DNA from 3 places in the Comamonas brasiliensis genome. Region 3 is predicted to be linked to each of the others. Evidence: riboswitches for the same ligand, from Rfam matches in the RefSeq annotation. Region 3 holds a riboswitch; each other region holds the start of a gene.
The links. A riboswitch is a leader RNA that binds a small molecule or an ion and turns the genes downstream of it on or off. The one in region 3 is predicted to bind glycine.
Positions count from the first base shown of each region.

Region 1: it holds a riboswitch for glycine, as region 3 does, so the genes downstream of both, DJFAAGMI_RS20565 (trimeric intracellular cation channel family protein) here and gcvT (glycine cleavage system aminomethyltransferase GcvT) in region 3, are expected to answer to the same signal.
Region 2: it holds a riboswitch for glycine, as region 3 does, so the genes downstream of both, DJFAAGMI_RS13950 (D-amino acid dehydrogenase) here and gcvT (glycine cleavage system aminomethyltransferase GcvT) in region 3, are expected to answer to the same signal.

Region 1 covers NZ_JAANES010000005.1:318,019-324,014, forward strand. Annotated here, with positions in the region: gene mnmC (bifunctional tRNA (5-methylaminomethyl-2-thiouridine)(34)-methyltransferase MnmC2/FAD-dependent 5-carboxymethylaminomethyl-2-thiouridine(34) oxidoreductase MnmC1) at 1-778, opposite strand, end outside; gene DJFAAGMI_RS20565 (trimeric intracellular cation channel family protein) at 920-1,585, opposite strand; glycine riboswitch at 1,638-1,757, opposite strand; glycine riboswitch at 1,771-1,863, opposite strand; gene DJFAAGMI_RS20570 (oxidative damage protection protein) at 2,055-2,330, opposite strand; gene DJFAAGMI_RS20575 (sulfate ABC transporter substrate-binding protein) at 2,474-3,505, shown strand; gene ssuE (NADPH-dependent FMN reductase) at 3,574-4,170, shown strand; gene DJFAAGMI_RS20585 (sulfonate ABC transporter substrate-binding protein) at 4,391-5,413, shown strand; gene DJFAAGMI_RS20590 (aliphatic sulfonate ABC transporter substrate-binding protein) at 5,431-5,996, shown strand, end outside.
Region 2 covers NZ_JAANES010000003.1:276,555-282,550, forward strand. Annotated here, with positions in the region: gene DJFAAGMI_RS13945 (amino acid permease) at 1-1,131, opposite strand, end outside; glycine riboswitch at 1,663-1,762, shown strand; gene DJFAAGMI_RS13950 (D-amino acid dehydrogenase) at 1,934-3,202, shown strand; gene DJFAAGMI_RS13955 (amino acid permease) at 3,303-4,733, shown strand; gene DJFAAGMI_RS13960 (DMT family transporter) at 4,878-5,810, opposite strand.
Region 3 covers NZ_JAANES010000001.1:1,094,094-1,100,089, forward strand. Annotated here, with positions in the region: gene gcvP (aminomethyl-transferring glycine dehydrogenase) at 1-2,020, opposite strand, end outside; gene DJFAAGMI_RS04925 (MolR family transcriptional regulator) at 2,111-2,662, opposite strand; gene gcvH (glycine cleavage system protein GcvH) at 2,710-3,084, opposite strand; gene gcvT (glycine cleavage system aminomethyltransferase GcvT) at 3,206-4,342, opposite strand; glycine riboswitch at 4,407-4,532, opposite strand; glycine riboswitch at 4,552-4,660, opposite strand; gene DJFAAGMI_RS04940 (energy transducer TonB) at 4,749-5,345, opposite strand; gene DJFAAGMI_RS04945 (MBL fold metallo-hydrolase) at 5,359-5,996, opposite strand, start outside.

The DNA.
Region 1 (5,996 bases), on a different contig from region 3:
CACCGGCCAGACCCGCACCCAGCACCAGACAGCGACCGGCCTGGCTCACCGGCGCAGGCAGGCCGTCGCTGCGATGGCGCGGTTCCCAGGCCGGGTTGTAGGTGGCATGCAGGTTATGGCGTTTGGGTGGCACGCCGGCGCGCTTCTTGACTTCAAAACCCTGAGCCTTGAGCGCCTGGCGTACATGGCCGGCCACGCACCAGGTGGCCAGTTGGGTACCCCGGCGGCAATGGCGGGCAATGTTCTTCATGGCTTCTTCGTCCCACATTTCGGGGTTGAGCTGGGGAGAAAAGCCATCCAGGTACACACTGTCTGCCGTCAGCTGCTGCTTGCGCAACATGGTCTTGGCGTCGCCTATATAGAGCGTCAGCAGCAATTGGCCGTCGTCGAAGGAGAGGCGGTGCACGCCGGGCAGCAGCCCCCACCATTGCGCGGCCAGTTGCTCGCCAAGCGGACGCAGTGTCTCGTCGGTGGGCAAGGACTTGAGCAGATCCTCGCGCGAGACCGGGTGGGCTTCCACCGAGACAAAATGCAGCATGCGCGGGCGTCTCGGGTCGGCTTTCCACGCCGCCCAGGTGACGAGAAAGTTCAGGCCCAAGCCGAAGCCGGTTTCCAGAATGCGCCACTGAGCCGCAGCAGCCCAGGCAGCAGGCAGACCGCAGCCGCCGAGAAAGACCTGTCGGGCTTGGTCAAGGCCGCCTAGCTCGCTGTGATAGCGGTCGCCAAATCGGGTGTTGTAGGGGGTGCCATCCGGCATCCATGTGATCGGTTCAGACATGGAAAGTGAAACTACATGGGTAATGCAGGCGCAGTCTAGTTCAGAGCAGCCAAGCAAGGGCCGCCCCGCAGCGATGGCTGCGTCCCCCTCCTGCGTAGCAAGAGAGGGGGAAGGCGCGCAGCGCCACAGGGGGAGTCTGGATCACTCCCAGCGCTGCTGGTAAGAGAAAACCGGCAGGCGCCACTTGAAACGAATGGCGGCCAGACGGAAGGCCAGACCGCCTCCAAAACAGACAAGGGTGCTGATATTGGAGCTTACCTCCAGATAGCGCAGGCCCAGGAACATCAGGCATACGGACAGCGACACGCTGGCATACAGCTCACGGCGGAACACCACGGGGACCTGGTTGCAGAGCACGTCACGCAAAATGCCGCCGCTGATGCCGGTAATCATGCCGGCCATGATGATGACGATGGTCGGGTAGCCAAGCTCCAGTGCCGTGTTGCAGCCGATCAGTGAAAAGGCGATCAGGCCCATGGCATCCAGCAGCAGAAACACCTGCTTGAGGCGGTGCATATGGCGCGCGATCACCGTGGTCAGCAGGCCGAAGCTGATGACCAGATACACATATTCGGGGTGCTGGGTCCAGCCTATGGGGTAATGGCCCAGCACCATGTCGCGGATGGTGCCACCGCCCAGCGCGGTGACGAAGGCGATGACCACGACGCCAAAGATGTCCATATTGCGCCGGCCTGCAGCAAGGGCGCCGGACATGGCTTCGGCGGTAATGGCCACCAGATAGATGACCAGCATGACGGTGAAGTTGGAGGCCTGGAACGAGTCCAGCAAAGAGATGGAGGGAAGCATGAAGGCATTTGAAAATAGACCAGCCACTCGCATCAGCGGGAGTGTCCGGCTTGCCTCTCCCGCTGTCCTTTTACCTGAGAGTTGCACATGGGCACCTTCGCGGTGCGCATGCTTGCCCCTTCGGTGAGCCCTGCAGACTTGTGGTCGCGGGCTGCTCTCCAGTTGGCGATATCCGGGTCCTGTCAGACCCACCTGCGGTACTTATTGCCTGAGCGATTATGGGAGTTTGCGCCTTCGGCGGGAACCGTTGACAGGTTCCGCTCTCCCGCGGGATGGGCGCGATTCTAGCCAGTTCCAGCGACCGTATTCGGGTTAATACCTGTATCAATTGGGTTTGAGCAGTTTTGCGACTGCCGGCCTCGGGCACCCCTGGGCGTGCCCTCGGTCTCACCGGTTGGCTGTTCGACAGCCCGCAAGAAAAAAGCCCCGAGGCCTGGGCCAGGGGGCTTGGTGTCCAGATCGACCGAAATTACTCGGCGCTGGGAGGCACGTAGCCTGCTGCGGCATCTGCGCCGCCGCCAAAGAAATGGTTTTCCATCTGGCGGGCCAGGTATTGGCGGGCACGGGCATCGGCCAGGTTCAGGCGGTTTTCATTGATCAGCATGGTCTGGTGCTTGAGCCAGTCGGCCCAGGCCTGCTTGCTCACGCTTTCATAGATGCGCTTGCCCAGTTCGCCGGGAGCAGGAGGGAAATCCAGGCCTTCAGCGTCTTGACCAAGCTTGATGCAGTGAACGGTACGTGCCATGTGTAGGGTCCTCTTGGTTGATCTCAGATGTTTGGGTAATAACAAACTGAAATCTTAGTAGTTTGAGTTTTAAGAATGCGGCTCAAGAATGCGCAGCAACGGGGCAGAAGCCCGTTATCCATTCACTCCAAGAACACAGTCCAATGAAAAATCGTCGCAACTTTATCAAGTTTCCTCTGGCTGCCGGTCTGATTGCTGGCTTGACCCTCTCGGCTCTGCCCACATTGCCCGCTTTTGCGCAGACTGGCGTGCAACTGCTCAACGTCTCCTACGACCCGACACGTGAGCTCTATGTGAACTACAACCAGGCGTTCGCCAAGCACTGGAAGGCCACGCAGAACCAGGATGTGACCATCAAGCAGTCGCATGGAGGCTCGGGCAAGCAGGCACGCTCCATCATCGACGGTATCGAGGCCGATGTGGCCACGCTGGCACTGGCCGGCGATATCGACGCCCTGGTCAAGAACGGCAATGTCAAGGCCGACTGGCAAAAGCGCCTGCCGCACAACAGCGCGCCCTACAGTTCCACCATCGTCTTCCTGGTCAAAAAGGGCAATCCCAAGGGCATCAAGGACTGGGACGATCTGGTCAAGCCCGGCATCCAGGTGATCACGCCCAACCCCAAGACCTCGGGTGGTGCACGCTGGAACTATCTGGCGGCCTGGGAATTTGCCAAGCGCAAATACGGCGGCGATGCACAGGCCAAGGATTTCATCACCAAGCTCTACAAGAACGTGCCCGTGCTGGACACTGGCGCGCGTGGCTCCACCGTGACCTTTGTGCAGCGCGGTCTGGGCGATGTGCTGCTGGCCTGGGAGAACGAGGCCTATCTGGCGCTCAAGGAGTTCGGCCCAGAAAAGTTCCAGATCGTCGCGCCTTCGCTGTCCATCCTGGCCGAGCCTTCGGTGGCCGTGGTCGACAAGGTGGTCGATAAAAAGGGCACGCGCACCGTGGCCGAGGCCTATCTGAAGTATCTGTACTCTGAAGAGGCCCAGCGCATCGCTGGCAAGAACTTCTACCGTCCGACCGATGCCAAGGTGGCCGCCGAGTTCGCGAGCCAGTTCCCCAAGCTGGAGCTGTTCACCATCGACAAGGCTTTTGGCGGCTGGGCCGCGGCAGACAAGGCTCACTTCGCCGATGGCGGCAGCTTCGACCAGATCTACACCAAGAAATAAGCGAAACGCAGGACGGGAGCGCGATGAGTGCTCCTGTCTTTGCAATAACAAAAAGATAGAGCCAAGCCATGTCGATTTTGCTGATTGCCGGTAGTCCCTCGCAGCCCTCGCGCTCCAGTGCCCTGCTCAATGCCGTGGCCGCGCGTCTCCAGGCCCAGGGTCTGAACACCGAGCCCGTGCTGCAGCTCAACCAGCTGGACCCCGCGGCCCTGCTGCATGCCCGCTTCGATCATGCCGAGATTCGTGCCGTGACCGAGCGCGTGGCCCGGGCCGATGCGGTGGTGGTGGCCACCCCCGTCTACAAGGCAGCCTACAGCGGTCTGCTCAAGGTGTTTCTCGATGTGCTGCCGCAGACGGCGCTCAAGGGCAAGCTGGTCCTGCCCCTGGCCACGGGCGGCAGCCCCCACCATATGCTGGCGCTGGACTACGCACTGCGCCCAGTGCTGCAGTCGCTTGGCGCACGCCACATACTGCCGGGCATCTATGCCACCGACCAGGGTGTACCCCTGCTGCCCGAAGGCGGTTATGGCCTGGCCCCCGAGATTGCCGAACGCGTCGAGGATGCCGCCCAGTTGCTGGCCACCGATCTGCGCCGCAGTGCCCAGTGGGCTGCCGCCAATGACTTTGAAAGCATCGCGTTTGCCGACGTGCGATGTAGCGTTTGAACTAGCGCCCCCCTGAGCCGCACGCGGCTTCCCCCGAGGGGACGGCAGCATCGCTGCGGGGCGCCCCTTGCTTGCTGCTTCACTGATGGGGCGGCGCCCATTTCTCCATGTCTCTGTTTTTGATAGCAGTCCCCGCACTGCGAAGGCCGAGTTGCGCCTGAAATCAGGCCAAAGGTGCGCCTGAAGTGTGTGGACTGCAAGCTCCAAGGATTGATTTCTCATGACCGATCGCAACAACACTTCTGTCGTCATTTCGTCGCAATTGCTGAACACCACACGCCGTCAGTGGCTGGCGGGTACGGCAGCTTCGGCGCTGGCGCTGGCCTCGGGCGGACTGCATGCGCAGCAAGGCAATGGCACGGCAGGCGGGCAGCGCGTGCTGCGCGTGGGCCATCAAAAAGGCTGGCTGTCGATTCTCAAGAATCGCGGCACCCTGGAAAAGCGCCTGACCCCGCTGGGCGTGGCCGTGCGCTGGGTCGAGTTCAACGCCGGCCCCGTACAGCTGGAGGCGCTCAATGTGGGCTCCATCGACTTCGGCGATGTGGGCGAGGCTCCGCCGATCTTCGCCCAGGCCGCCGGTGCGCCCCTGGTCTATGCGGGTGCCACGGTGGCACGTCCGGGCCTGGAAGCCGTGATCGTGCCCAAGGGCTCGGCGATCCGCAGCGTGGCCGATCTCAAGGGCAAGCGCATTGCCTACAACAAGGGCTCCAACGTCCATTACTTCCTGGTCAAGCTGCTGGAAAAGCATGGTCTCAAGTACGGCGATGTGCAGTCGGTCTTTCTGGCGCCGCCCGATGCGCGGGCCGCCTTCGAGAAGGGCTCGGTCGACGCCTGGGTGATCTGGGATCCGTTCCTGGCCTCGGCGCAGAAGACCCTGGATGCGCGCCTGCTGGCCGATGCCAGGGGCGTGGTCAACAACCGTGCCTACTACTTCACCTCGCGCGACTATGCAAGCCGCAATGCCGATGTACTGCGCATCGCGATCGAGGAAATCGCCGCCATCGATGCCTGGGCCAGCAAGAACAAGAGCGCTGCCGCTGCCGAGCTGTCGCAGATCCTGGGCCTGGACACCGCCGTGACCGAGCTGTATCTGAACCGTACCGAATTCGGCACCAAGGCCGTGAATGCCGAAATCCTGGGCGAGCAGCAAAAGATTGCCGACACCTTCTTCGATCTCAAGCTGATCCCCAAGAAGCTAAATCTGCTGCATGCCGCTCCCGTGGATCTGCTGGCCAGCCGCTGAGACAGGCCGCCACCGCCATGAGTTCTGCATCCACTTCACCCCGTTTCCGGCGCGGTCGCCGTCAGGCGCTGCAGCTGCTGGGCACCACGGCTTTCAGCTGGACCCTGGCTGCCTATTACGCCGACGATGCGCTGGCCCAGCCTGCGCCGGCCGTGGCTGCTCCGGCACAGCTGCGCATCGGCTATCAGAAGTCGGCCGTCAACCTGGTCGTGCTCAAGCAGCATGGCGTGCTGGAAAAGCGCTTTCCGGGCACCAGGATCAGCTGGCTGGAGTTCCCGGCCGGGCCGCAGCTGCTGGAGGCGCTGTCGGCCGGCAGCCTGGACTTCGGTCTGACCGGCGATTCGCCGCCCGTGTTTGCCCAGGCTGCAGGCAAGGACCTGCGCTATGTCGGTGCCGAGCCTCCCAAGCCGGAAAGCTCGGCCATTCTGGTGCTGGCCGACTCGCCGCTGAAGTCACTGTCCGACCTCAAAGGCCGGCGCGTGGCACTGCAAAAAGGCTCAAGCGCCCACTACCTGCTGGTGCGCGCGCTGGACAAGGCAGGTATTGCCTGGGCCGACGTCCAGCCCGTGTATCTCGCTCCGGC
Region 2 (5,996 bases), on a different contig from region 3:
CGGGCTGTAGAGCGAGGAAAACAGGCACAGGCTGGCGACCAGCGTGCTGCCGATCAAGGCCACCAGCGGCACGCCGTTCTGGGTCAGCCGGGAGAAGATGCGCGGTGCATTGCCCTCGGTTGCCATGTTGTAGAGCATGCGCGTGGCCGCATACATGCCCGAGTTGCCGGCCGACAGCACTGAGGTCAGGATCACCGCATTCATCACCGTGGCCGCCGACAGCAGGCCCGCATGCTGGAACACCAGCGTGAACGGGCTCACGGCAATATCGGCCACATCGGTGCGCAGCAGCTGCGGATCGGTATAGGGAATCAGAAAGCCGATGACGATAATCGCCAGCACATAGAAGAGCAGGATGCGCCAGAACACCTGACGAATCGCACGCGGCACGTTCTCGCGCGGATTCTCGGATTCGCCCGCCGCCACGCCCACCAGCTCCGTGCCCTGGAAGGAATAGGCCACGATCATGGCCACGCCCACAAAGGTCGCGAAATTGCCGACGAATGGCGCATCGCCCGTGGTCCAGTTCTCAAAACCGGGAACATGGCCGTTGCTGATGATGCCGAACAGAATCAGCACGCCGGTGATCAGAAAGGCCACCACGGCCAGCACCTTGATCAGCGCGAACCAGTACTCGGCCTCGGCAAAGCCGCGCGCGGAAAACGCGTTCAGCCCCACCATCAGCAGCAGGAACAGGCCGCTCCAGAGGATGCCCGGCACATTGGGAAACCAGTAGGCCATGACCAGCTGCGAGGCCACCAGATCCACCGCCACCACCACGGCCCAGCTGAACCAGAAGTTCCAGCCCAGCGCAAAGCCGAAGCCTCGATCCACATAGCGCGAGGCATAGGTCGAGAAGGAACCAGCCACCGGCATGAAGGCGGCCAGCTCGCCCAGGCTGGTCATGATGTAGTAGACCATGATGCCGATGAGCAGATAGGTGAGCACGGCACCGCCCGGGCCGATCTGGGCGATGGCCGAGCCGGAGGCCACAAACAGGCCCGTGCCGATGGCGCCGCCAATGGCGATCATGCTCAGGTGGCGCTGCTTGAGCACCCGGTGCAAGCGGGGCTGGTTATCGTCACCATCGCCAGTCGGCGCGAGCTGCTGGCTTGAGTTGGGTTGGGACATAAATGTCTTGTTGTAATGGTTTGCGCCCATCCGGACAAAACACCCAACCATCCCGCAGGCGCTGCGACAGGCAACGCAAAAAGGCGACCATGACGGTCGCGGGCAACAAGGACAAAGGAACGAAGCCATGACAGCAGAACGCCATGGCGGATAGGCCAGTTGCATCCTGAATCGGCAGCCACCCCGGTCGGGCGCTTCAATGGCAAAGCGGTGATATCGCCGGGCCCATTGACAGGCAAAGACGATATTTTGCCCAAATCCACCGCAGGCCATGAGCCGTCATGTCAATGCAGGGGTTGACTCTGGGGCTGCTCAGCGGCACTTGACAGCGCCTGACGCTATGAATTCGGAAGCGTCTTACGCTTGAATAAATTCACTTTCCTTATGAAAACACATGAAAATCTTTAAAGAGCAAGCGCTAGCCGCTATCAAATAAAAGAATCGCAGCACGACCTGCCCCGGCGCAGAACCCTAGAAAACCCGAATATCCAGGCGCCGCCATTCTTCCTACATTCGCCACAGGCTCTCAGCCCGGTGATGCCGAGAGAGACTGCAGCGCAAACTTGGCGCATGCAGCGCCGAAGGAGCAACCGCCCCGGAAACTCTCAGGCCAAAGGATCGGCATCGCTTTCACACACTCTGAAGAATGTCCGGACGTCATCGTCCGCCGGGCATACCGAAGGAGCAAGCGAGCAGCGCCCCAGGGTGCTGCCTCGTGAATCTCTCAGGTCCAGAACAGAGGGGGCGTCCGCTGCGCATGTTGCGCACGGGCTCCACCCTTGACGTTTCTGGAATCTGAATCATGAAGACAATCGCCGTCATCGGCGGTGGCATCACGGGCGTGACCACCGCCTACGCCCTCGCACGCCGCGGATTTTCCGTCACCCTGTTCGAGAAGCAGCGCTATGCCGCCATGGAGACCTCGTTCGCCAATGGCGGCCAGCTCTCGGCCTCGAATGCCGAGGTCTGGACCCACTGGTCCACCATCGTCAAAGGCCTCAAGTGGATGCTCAAGAGCGATGCTCCGCTGCTGCTCAACCCCAAGCCCGGCTGGCACAAGATTTCCTGGTTCTGCCAGTTTCTCGCTGCCATCCCCCACTACCAGAAGAACACCGTGGAGACCGCCAGGCTGGCGATTGCGGCACGCGAGCACCTGTTCGAATGGGCTGCCGCCGAAGGCATTGACTTCGATCTGAAGCAAAAAGGCATCCTGCATATCTACCGCGACCGCGCCGGCTTCGAACATGCGGGAAAGGTCTCGCAGCTGCTCGCCCTGGGCGGGCTGGAGCGCCGCGCCGTCACGCCCGATGAAATGAAGGCCATCGAGCCGACCCTGTCCGGAACCTTCTATGGCGGCTACTTCACCGAGAGCGACTCCACCGGCGACATCCACAAGTTCACCAGCGGCCTGGCCGCCGCCTGCGAGCGACTGGGCGTGCAATGCCGCTACGGCCAGGAAATCGTGTCGGTGAACAGCAACGGCAAACAGGCCAGCGTGACCGTGCGCCAGGGTCTGGAGGCCGAGACCTCGACCTTCGACGCCATGGTGGTCTGCGCGGGCACGGCCAGCCGCGCGCTGGCCGCCCAGCTGGGCGACAGCGTCAACATCTACCCTGTCAAAGGCTACTCCATCACGGTCAATCTGCCGGACCAAGCCAGCCGCGCCGCAGCTCCCGTCGTGAGCCTGCTGGACGACGAGACCAAGCTGGTCACCAGCCGCCTGGGCGAGGATCGCTTCCGCGTGGCCGGCACGGCGGAGTTCAACGGCTACAACAAGGACATCCGCGCCGACCGCATCCGCCCGCTCATCGAATGGGTGCAGCAATGCTTCCCGGGCGTCAGCACGCGCAGCGTCGTGCCCTGGGCGGGCCTGCGCCCCATGATGCCGGACATGCTGCCGCGCGTGGGCCCTGGCAACAAGCCCTGCGTGTTCTACAACACCGGCCACGGCCATCTGGGCTGGACCTTGTCGGCCGTCACCGCCGACATGGTCGGCGACCTCGTGCTGCAGTCCATGGGCAGCGCCAGCAGGCAGCCCCGACCGGCCACGCTGACCACCGCCAGCGCCTGACCACGACCTGAAAACCTCATCAACAAGCCAGACACGGCAGCCGCAGCGCCCCGTGAGGGACGGCTGTTGCCGTGTGAATGGCAAAACGGAGACATACAACATGAGTCGAAATCATCCAAGCGCAGCCGGGGAGTCGCTGCAGCAGACAGGTGAGCTGGAGCGCGGCCTCAAGGACCGGCATATCCAGCTGATCGCCCTGGGCGGCGCCATTGGCGTGGGCCTGTTCCTGGGCTCGGCCAAGGCAATCCACAAGGCCGGGCCGCTGCTGCTGGTCAGCTACGCCATCGCGGGGCTGGCCATCTTCTTCATCATGCGGGCGCTGGGCGAGTTGCTGGTGCACCGCCCGGTGGCCGGCTCTTTTGCCACCTATGCCGAAACCTATGTCAGCCCCTGGGCCGGATTCGTCACCGGCTGGACCTACTGGTTCACCTGGGTGGTGACGGGCATGGCCGAGCTCACGGCCATAGGCATCTACACCCACTACTGGTTTCCGGCCATTCCGCAATGGGTTCCGGCGCTCGCCACCCTGGCCCTGCTGCTGGGCGTGAATCTGATTGCGGTCAAGGTCTTTGGCGAGCTGGAATTCTGGTTCGCGCTGATCAAGGTCGTGACCATCGTGGCCACGCTGGTGCTGGGCGTGGCCATCATCACCACGGGCTGGGGACCGCTGGGCCAGACGGCAAGCTTCGCCAATCTCTGGTCGCACGGAGGCTTCGCGCCCGTGGGCATGGTGGGCGTGGTCTTCACCTTGCAGATCGCCTGCTTTGCCTATACCGGCGTGGAGCTGATAGGCGTGACGGCGGGCGAGGCCGAGTCGCCCGAGAAAGTGCTGCCCCGTGCCACCAACAGCATCGTCTACCGGATTCTGATCTTCTATATCGGCGCCCTGGTGGTCATCATGTCGCTGGTGCCCTGGAACGAGCTAAGCCCCGACATGAGCCCCTTCGTCCATGTCTTCGACAAGCTGGGCATTCCTGCAGCCGCCGGCATCATCAACTTCGTGGTCATCACCGCCGCCGCCTCTTCATGCAACAGCGGCATCTTCAGCACGGGCCGCATGCTCTACACGCTGGCGCAATTCAAGCAGGCGCCCGCCAGGCTGGGCCGGGTCAATGCGCGCCATGTGCCTGCGGCCGGCATTGTGATCTCTGCGGCATTCATGCTGCTTGGCGTGGTGCTGAACTATCTGGTGCCCGAGGAGGCCTTCATCTACGTGACCAGCATTGCCACCATCGGCGCCGTCTGGACCTGGGGCATCATCGTCTTTGCCCATCTGCGCTATCGCCGCGCCGTCAGGCTGGGTCATGCCGCTGCCGTGGCCTATCGCATGCCCGGCGCGCCGTTCACCAACTGGTTTGTGCTGGCCTTTCTGGCCGTGGTGCTGGTCTGCCTGTCGCTGGATGCCAGCACCCGCGTGGCGCTGTATATCGCGCCCCTGTGGTTTGCCCTGCTGACGATCGGATACCGGCTCTATGCGGTCAAGCCCGAGCGCCGCCAAAGCCTGGCGCAGACACAACAGCAAGCCGCCTGAGGCGCAGTACAGCCGTACCGTGGATGCCATGGATGCCAGGGCAGAACGCTATTGATTCAGGAGCTTCTTGCGCTCTTTCTTGCTTTATTTAAAGGACTTTTTGCTTTGAAAATGAGCAGTGGAAAGCGCAGGAAGCTATTGAAATCAGAGCTGCAGACAGATCAGCACCAGGCCCAGCATCATCAGCGCCATGCCCAGCTTTTCCGTCGGCGACAGCTTCTCGCTGAACACCTTGCGCGAGACGATATAGCTGAACACCACCTCCACCATGCCCAGGGTGCGCACGGCAGCGGCCCCCTGCATGGCATAGGCGGTGAACCAGGCCAGCGAGGCTGCAGCGCCCATGCTGCCGGCCAGCAGCGAGATGCGCCAGGCCTTGAAGATGGGACGCAGGCCCTGCTCATGGGTTCTGGCAATCCAGGCGCTCATGACGACGGACTGCATGGTCTGCGCGATCAGCACGCCCCAGGCCCCGGACAGCCAGGGCGAGCTCACGCCCAGTGTTGCGATCTCGACCGCGCCGCCGCGAAAGCCCACCGTGGCCAGCGCAAAGCAGGCACCGCAGATCAGACCGTACACCGAGGATTTGCTGGTCCAGGCCGAGAGCGTGAAAAGCTGCCCGCGCGGCGGCAGCGACAGCATCAGCACGCCCACCGTGGCCAGCACCATGGCCAGCAGCGCCAGACGGGTCGGCAGCTCATGCAGGAACATGGCGGCAAACAGGGCCACCTGCAGCACCTCGGTCTTGGACAGCGTGACCGCCACGGCAAAGTTGCGCTCCTTCATGGCCATCAGCAAGGCCGCCGTGGCCGCGACCTGAAAGAAGGCTCCGAGCGCAATCCAGCCCAGATAGGCGGCACTGAACTTCGGCAGCACCAGGGACGGATCGCCCAGCGCATACAGCGCCAGCAGATAGACGGCGGCGAACGGCAGGCCGTAGAGAAAGCGCACCAGCGTGGCCGGCAGGGTGCCGACCTGTGCCGTCAGCGAGCGCTGGGCCGTGTTGCGCACCGTCTGCGCCGCCGCGGCAAACAGCACCACGCCCACCCACAAATATTCCATTCCTATGCCCGACATGACACGCCTTCTCTCTCGTTAGCGCGCCAGCATAGCGCCGGCTGCCGGACGGCGCTGACGTGATTCGTGCAGTCCACCCGCTTGAGCCAAGGCGACGCGAACCGCGAGAGGCAACCGTCCTGATGGCGAAGTCTGCTTCCCCGCAAATAAACCCCATATCCAGACCATTGCTGCATCTTTAGCTAC
Region 3 (5,996 bases):
TCACCTCGGTCTCGAACACGCCGTGCGTGCTGGGGTAGGTGATCATGATGCAGGCCAGATTGGCGCTGTGCTTCTCGCAGGCCAGCTTCAGATCCGCCATGTCCACGTTGCCGTTGTCGTCGCACTTGGTGACCACGACCTGCAGGCCCACCATGTGCGCGCTGGCCGGGTTGGTGCCGTGGGCGCTGCTGGGAATCAGGCAGATATTGCGGTGTGCCTCGCCGCGTGATTCATGGAAGGCCTTGATGGCCAGCAGACCCGCGTATTCGCCCTGGCTGCCCGCATTGGGCTGCAGGCTGATGCCAGCGTAGCCCGTGGCCTGACACAGCCAGTCGCGCAGTTGCCGGTCCAGCTCGGCATAGCCTTGCAGCTGGTTGGAGGGCGCAAACGGGTGGATGTCGGCGAACGCTGGCCAGGTGATGGGAATCATCTCGCTGGTGGCGTTGAGCTTCATAGTGCAACTGCCCAGCGGGATCATGCTGCGGTCCAGCGCCAGGTCCTTGTCGCTGAGGCTGCGGATATAGCGCAGCATGGCGGTTTCGGAGTGGTGGGTGTTGAAGACCGGGTGGCTCAGATAGGCTGTGCTGCGCTGCAGGGATTCGGGGATCAGCGAGGTCGGGCCTTCGTCCATGGCCTCGATGGTGGGCAGGACCTGGCCCTCCTGGGCAAAGATGCTCCAGAGCAGCTCGACATCGGCCCGGGTCGTGGTTTCGTCCAGGCTGATGCAGAGATATTCATCCCAGGCCTTGCGCAGATTGACGCCTCGGGATACGGCACGGGCCGCCAGGGCATCGGTTGCCTCCCGGGTATGCAGGCTCAGTGTGTCGAAGGCCGTGTCGTGGTGATGGGCGCTGAAGCCCAGCTGGGCCAGACCCCGGCTCAGGATCGCCGTCAGGCGTGCCACCCGCTGGGCGATGCGCTTCAGCCCCTGGGGGCCGTGGTAGACGGCATACATGCTGGCGATCACGGCCGGCAGGACCTGGGCCGTGCAGATATTGGATGTCGCCTTTTCGCGGCGGATATGTTGTTCGCGCGTCTGCAGCGCGAGGCGGTAGGCGGGCTTGCCATGCACATCGACGCTGACACCCACCAGGCGACCAGGCAGGCTGCGCTTGTATTCGTCGCGACAGGCCATGAAGGCTGCGTGCGGGCCGCCTGCGCCCATGGGCATGCCGAAGCGCTGGCTGTTGCCCACGACAATATCGGCACCCCATTCTCCAGGAGGTGTCAGCAGGGTCAGGGCCAGCAGGTCGGTAGCCACGATGGCAGCCGCCTGCTTGGCGTGAATGGCCTGCACATCGGCCTTCCAGTCCACAATCCAGCCGCTGGACGCGGGGTACTGGATGACCGCGGCAAAGAGATCGCCAGCCAGGGCCGTTTCCCACTCCTGCTGGCTGTTGGCGATCACCACTTCGATGCCGATCGGCCGGGCGCGGGTCTGGATGACTTCAATCGTCTGCGGGTGCAGATCGCCGGCGAGCACGATGCGATGGCTTCTGGATTTGACAGAGCGCCTGGCCAGCGTCATGGCCTCGGCGGCAGCCGTGGCTTCGTCCAGCATCGAGGCATTGGCGATAGGCATGCCGGTCAGGTCGGTCACCATGGTCTGGAAGTTGACCAGCGCTTCCATGCGACCCTGAGAAATTTCGGCCTGATAGGGGGTGTAGGCTGTGTACCAGGCGGGATTCTCGAGGATGTTGCGCAGGATGACGCCCGGCGTGTGCGTGCCGTAGTAGCCCTGGCCGATAAAGCTCTTCAGCACCTGGTTCTTGCTGGCGATGGCCTTGAGTTCGGCCAGTGCCGCGGCTTCGGTAATTGGCGCCGGAAGATCCATGGGCTTGGCGCGAGCGATGGAGTCTGGCATCACATCGCGAATCAAGGCGTCCAGCGTGGGCTTGCCGATGGCGGCCAGCATTTTTTGCTGCTCCTCGGCATCCGGGCCTATATGGCGGGGGATGAATTCGTGGCTGTTTTCCAGCGCTTGCAGCGAAGCGATGGGGGCGGGAGGCGACATCAGCATGGGAGGGACCTATTCTCAAATACTGTGACTGACGGTTTGCATGCCAGGCATGCGTGAATGCCGTATGCCCGCAGGCATACAGCCGGTGCTTCAAGCAGCGCTGGCCTGTTCCAGCGCGGTGTTCATCAGGGCCAGGCGTTCGCTTTCCTGGTCGGCATATTCCCAATCGGGATATTTGCTGCGTGCCACGGTGTTCAGCCATTGCTGGCAGGCCAGGGCAAGCAGTGCCTGCTGGTGCAGATCGGCATCGATGCTGCCCGTGATCTTGAACTGGCCAAAGGCCGTGGCTACGTGGGCGCGGCAGACCGAGCGCAGATAGCTCTGGTTCATGTCGTCGCTGGCCAGCCATTGGGCCTTGGCCGCATCGTCATGAGCCAGCATGTCCTCGGGCACTGGCAGATCCCAGTCGCTCAGTTGCTGCTGCAAAAAACGCAGCGCCCTGGCGGGCTTGCCGCCCGTCTGCTCCTGGTACCACTCTTCAAGTGCGGCCAGTGTGTCGCTGCCGTCATCGTTGCCGAAGGGGCTGAAGTCGTCACCGCAGTCGTAGTAGAAGTCCTGGGTCGCGATGCGCACAAAGGCCGGGTGGCTGGTCTCGCGGGCGAGACCTACTTCCGGATCGTCGAAATACTGGATGGTGCTCATGGCTGCATGCAAAAACGGCCTTCGCAAAGCGAGGGCCGTTGATATGCTTAGTTGTCCTTGGCGAAGTCGTTGTAGGCGGTCTCTTCCATCAGACCTTCGAGCTCGCCCACATTGCTCATCTTGACCTTGAAGAACCAGCCTGCGGCCAGCGGATCGCTGTTGGCGAGCGACGGGTCATCGCGCAGGGCTTCGTTGACTTCGACGATCTCGCCGGTCACGGGCATGTAGACATCGGCGGCGGCCTTGACGGATTCGACCACGCCCGCGACATCGCCGGCCTTGAAGGTGGAGCCCACGGCAGGCAGGTCCACAAACACCACATCGCCCAGCGCATCCTGTGCGTGTACGGTGATGCCGACGATGGCGGCATTGGTGTCAGCGGCGTTGATCCACTCGTGTTCTTTGGAATACTTGATGCTCATGAAAAGCTCCAGATGGGGATTCAGGGGAATCGGGTGTTGTTTGAGAAAGGTCCAGTTCGCACTTTAGCGGTGTTCTGGCCGCTGTTTGGCAAACTGGCCCGTCTCATCCGCGGCGGCAGACCTAGCCGCGGTGATAGCGGGTGGGAACGAAGGGCGTGGCGACCACTTTCATGGGCACGGGCTTGCCGCGCACCATGGCGAATATTTCCGTATCGATGGCGGCGTAGTCGGGCTCGACATAGGCCAGCGCCACGGGCTGGTTGAGCGTGGGGCTGAGCAGGCCGCTGGTGATGTGGCCGATATGCTGTCCGTCCATGTTCTCCAGCACGGCGGGCTCGCGCACGGGAATGCGCTCCAGCGCAATCAGGCCCACGCGCTTGCGGCGCAGCGATTGCGGGTTCTGCAATTGCTCCAGCACGATGGCTGCACCGGGAAAGCCACCCTCGCGTTCGCCGCCGCTGCGGCGCACCTTCTGCATGGCCCAGTTCAGCGCGGCTTCGACGGGCGTGGTGCTGGTGTCGATGTCGTTGCCATACAGGCAAAGTCCGGCTTCAAGGCGCAGCGAGTTGCGCGCACCCAGACCGATGGGGGCCACCTCGGGCTGGGCCAGCAACGCCTCGGCAAAGGCTGTTGCCGCTTCGCCGGGCAGGGAGATTTCAAAACCGTCCTCGCCCGTATAGCCGCTGCGCGTGATGTAGAGCGCATGGCCTTGCCAGTCGAAGTAGTTGCCGGTCATGAAGACCAGAGCTGTCACACCGGGAATCAGGCGCGCGAGGGCTGTGGCGGCTTGCGGGCCTTGCAGGGCCAGCAAGGCGCGCTCGGGCAGAGGAATGACCTCGCAGCGGCTGGCGATGCGGCTCTGGATATGGGCGATATCGGCCTCTTTGCAGGCGCCATTGACGATGAGGAACAGATCTTCGCCACGGTTGACGAACATCAGGTCGTCCAGAATGCCCCCTTGCTCATCGAGCAGCAGGCCGTAACGCTGTTTGTGCAGGCCCAGGTCCATGACATCGACGGGCATCAGCGATTCGAGCGCGGCGGCGGCATCGGGGCCTCGCAGCAGCAGCTGGCCCATGTGCGAGACATCGAACAGGCCGGCGGCCTTGCGGGTGTGCAGGTGCTCGGCCATCAGGCCTTGAGGGTATTGCACGGGCATGGAATAGCCGGCAAACGGCACCATGCGGGCACCCAGTTTCTGGTGCAGGGCAAACAGCGGTGTGGAACGCAGATCGGAAGAGGTGTCAGCAGCAGTCACAGGCAAGCGCTCCGGTGGTCAAACCAAAATGAGTGGCCATGCATGGCTGGGCCATGCGTGGCGGGCTTGCCCTGCTGTCCGCTTTACCTGAGAGATTCACTGCCCGCATTGCATCGGGCAGCTTGCTCCTTCGGTGGATGCCGGCGCACATATGAAATGACGGCCTGCATCTCTCTCCAGCAAGGGACGCTGCAGGTTTGCACACCTGGCAGCGCTTGTCAGTCCTTTTGCCTGAGCGTTTTGACTCCGGGTGGGGGTCTGCGCCTTCGGCGGTGCAAGGCAGCTTCAGCTGCGGGCACTCTCTCCTGACGTTGGCGATTCTAGCGGTGGGCAAGGGGCCTGTTCCACCGAATCGGATGGATTTTGGGGTTTTCGAGCATGCATCGTCCGCTCCGTGCTTGCGTCCTCACTGCGGAGCGGTGTTCAAGACCGGCTTGGGCTCGGGATCGATCTCCTGCACACGCGGAAACACCAGTTCGTAGCGCTGCTCGAAGCAGGCCGTCACGGGCTGGCCCTGGCGCATGGCGGGCTTGAACTGCCAGCGTTCGAGCGAGCGCAGTATGGACTTCACGATGCGGGGATCGGTATCGGCGGGCTGGTAGGCCACACGGCCGAGCTGACCTTGAGCCGTGACTTCCAGGCGGAAGACCACCGTGGTCTCCAGCCCGTTCGGGAACCAGTGGTGACTGACGTGCGGCGTGGTGTGGCGGCGCGGCCGGGGTTGCTGGTCGAGCTGGGCAGGGGGCGTGCAATCTGCCTTGATCCAGGCAGGCCATTCCGTGCTCCGTGGCGGCTTGGACTGCGCATCCAGGGGTGCAACCGGAGCCGGCGTCCGCTCGGGCTGCGCAGAAACGATAGCCGGTGCGTCGGCCGCCGGATCCGGTTTGAGCCGGCTGCCATCAAAGAGGTGGGTGCAGCCCCCGAGCAGCAAGCTGGTCAGAGCGGCGGCGCAGGCGGCAAGGTATGAGGTGCGCGAAATGTCCATGAGGCCATTGTCGGCCATGCGGGCTGCACCTTCAGGGTTGTGCCGGGCGCAGATCCAGTCTCTTGCTGTCGGCCTCGGCGCAGGCACGCCACCAGGCCGAGCCCGCATGCGGAGCGCCCAGGTCCAGGCGCTCGCCCATCATGGGGGTGGCAATCTCTATGCCGTGCTGTCTGCCCAGGCTCAGGATCTGCTCGAACGGGTCCCACCAGGCATGCATGGCCAGGTTGAAAGTGCCGTTGTGTATAGGCAGCAGCCATTGGCCACCGAGATCCCGGTGGGCCTGCACGGTCTGCGCCGGGTGCATGTGGACATAGGGCCAGTGGGCGTCGTAGGCGCCGGTTTCCATCAGCGTGACATCGAAGGGGCCGAAGCGCCTGCCGATTTCGGCAAAACCGTCGAAATAGCCGCCATCGCCGCTGAAGAAGACGCGCAGCGGCCTGTCGGCCTGGCGGTCTTCTATGGTCCAGGACGCCCAGAGCGTACGGTTGCCGTCACGCAGGCTGCGCCCCGAGAAATGCTGGGCTGGCGTGGCCGTGAAACGCAGGCCGTCAACCTCGCTGCCCTGCCACCAGTCGTGCTGCACGATCTTGTCGGCCGGAACGCCCCAGGCCGCCAGTCTGTCTCCCACTCCCAAAGGGCAGAGAAAAATGCCCACCTTGGGCGCAAGCA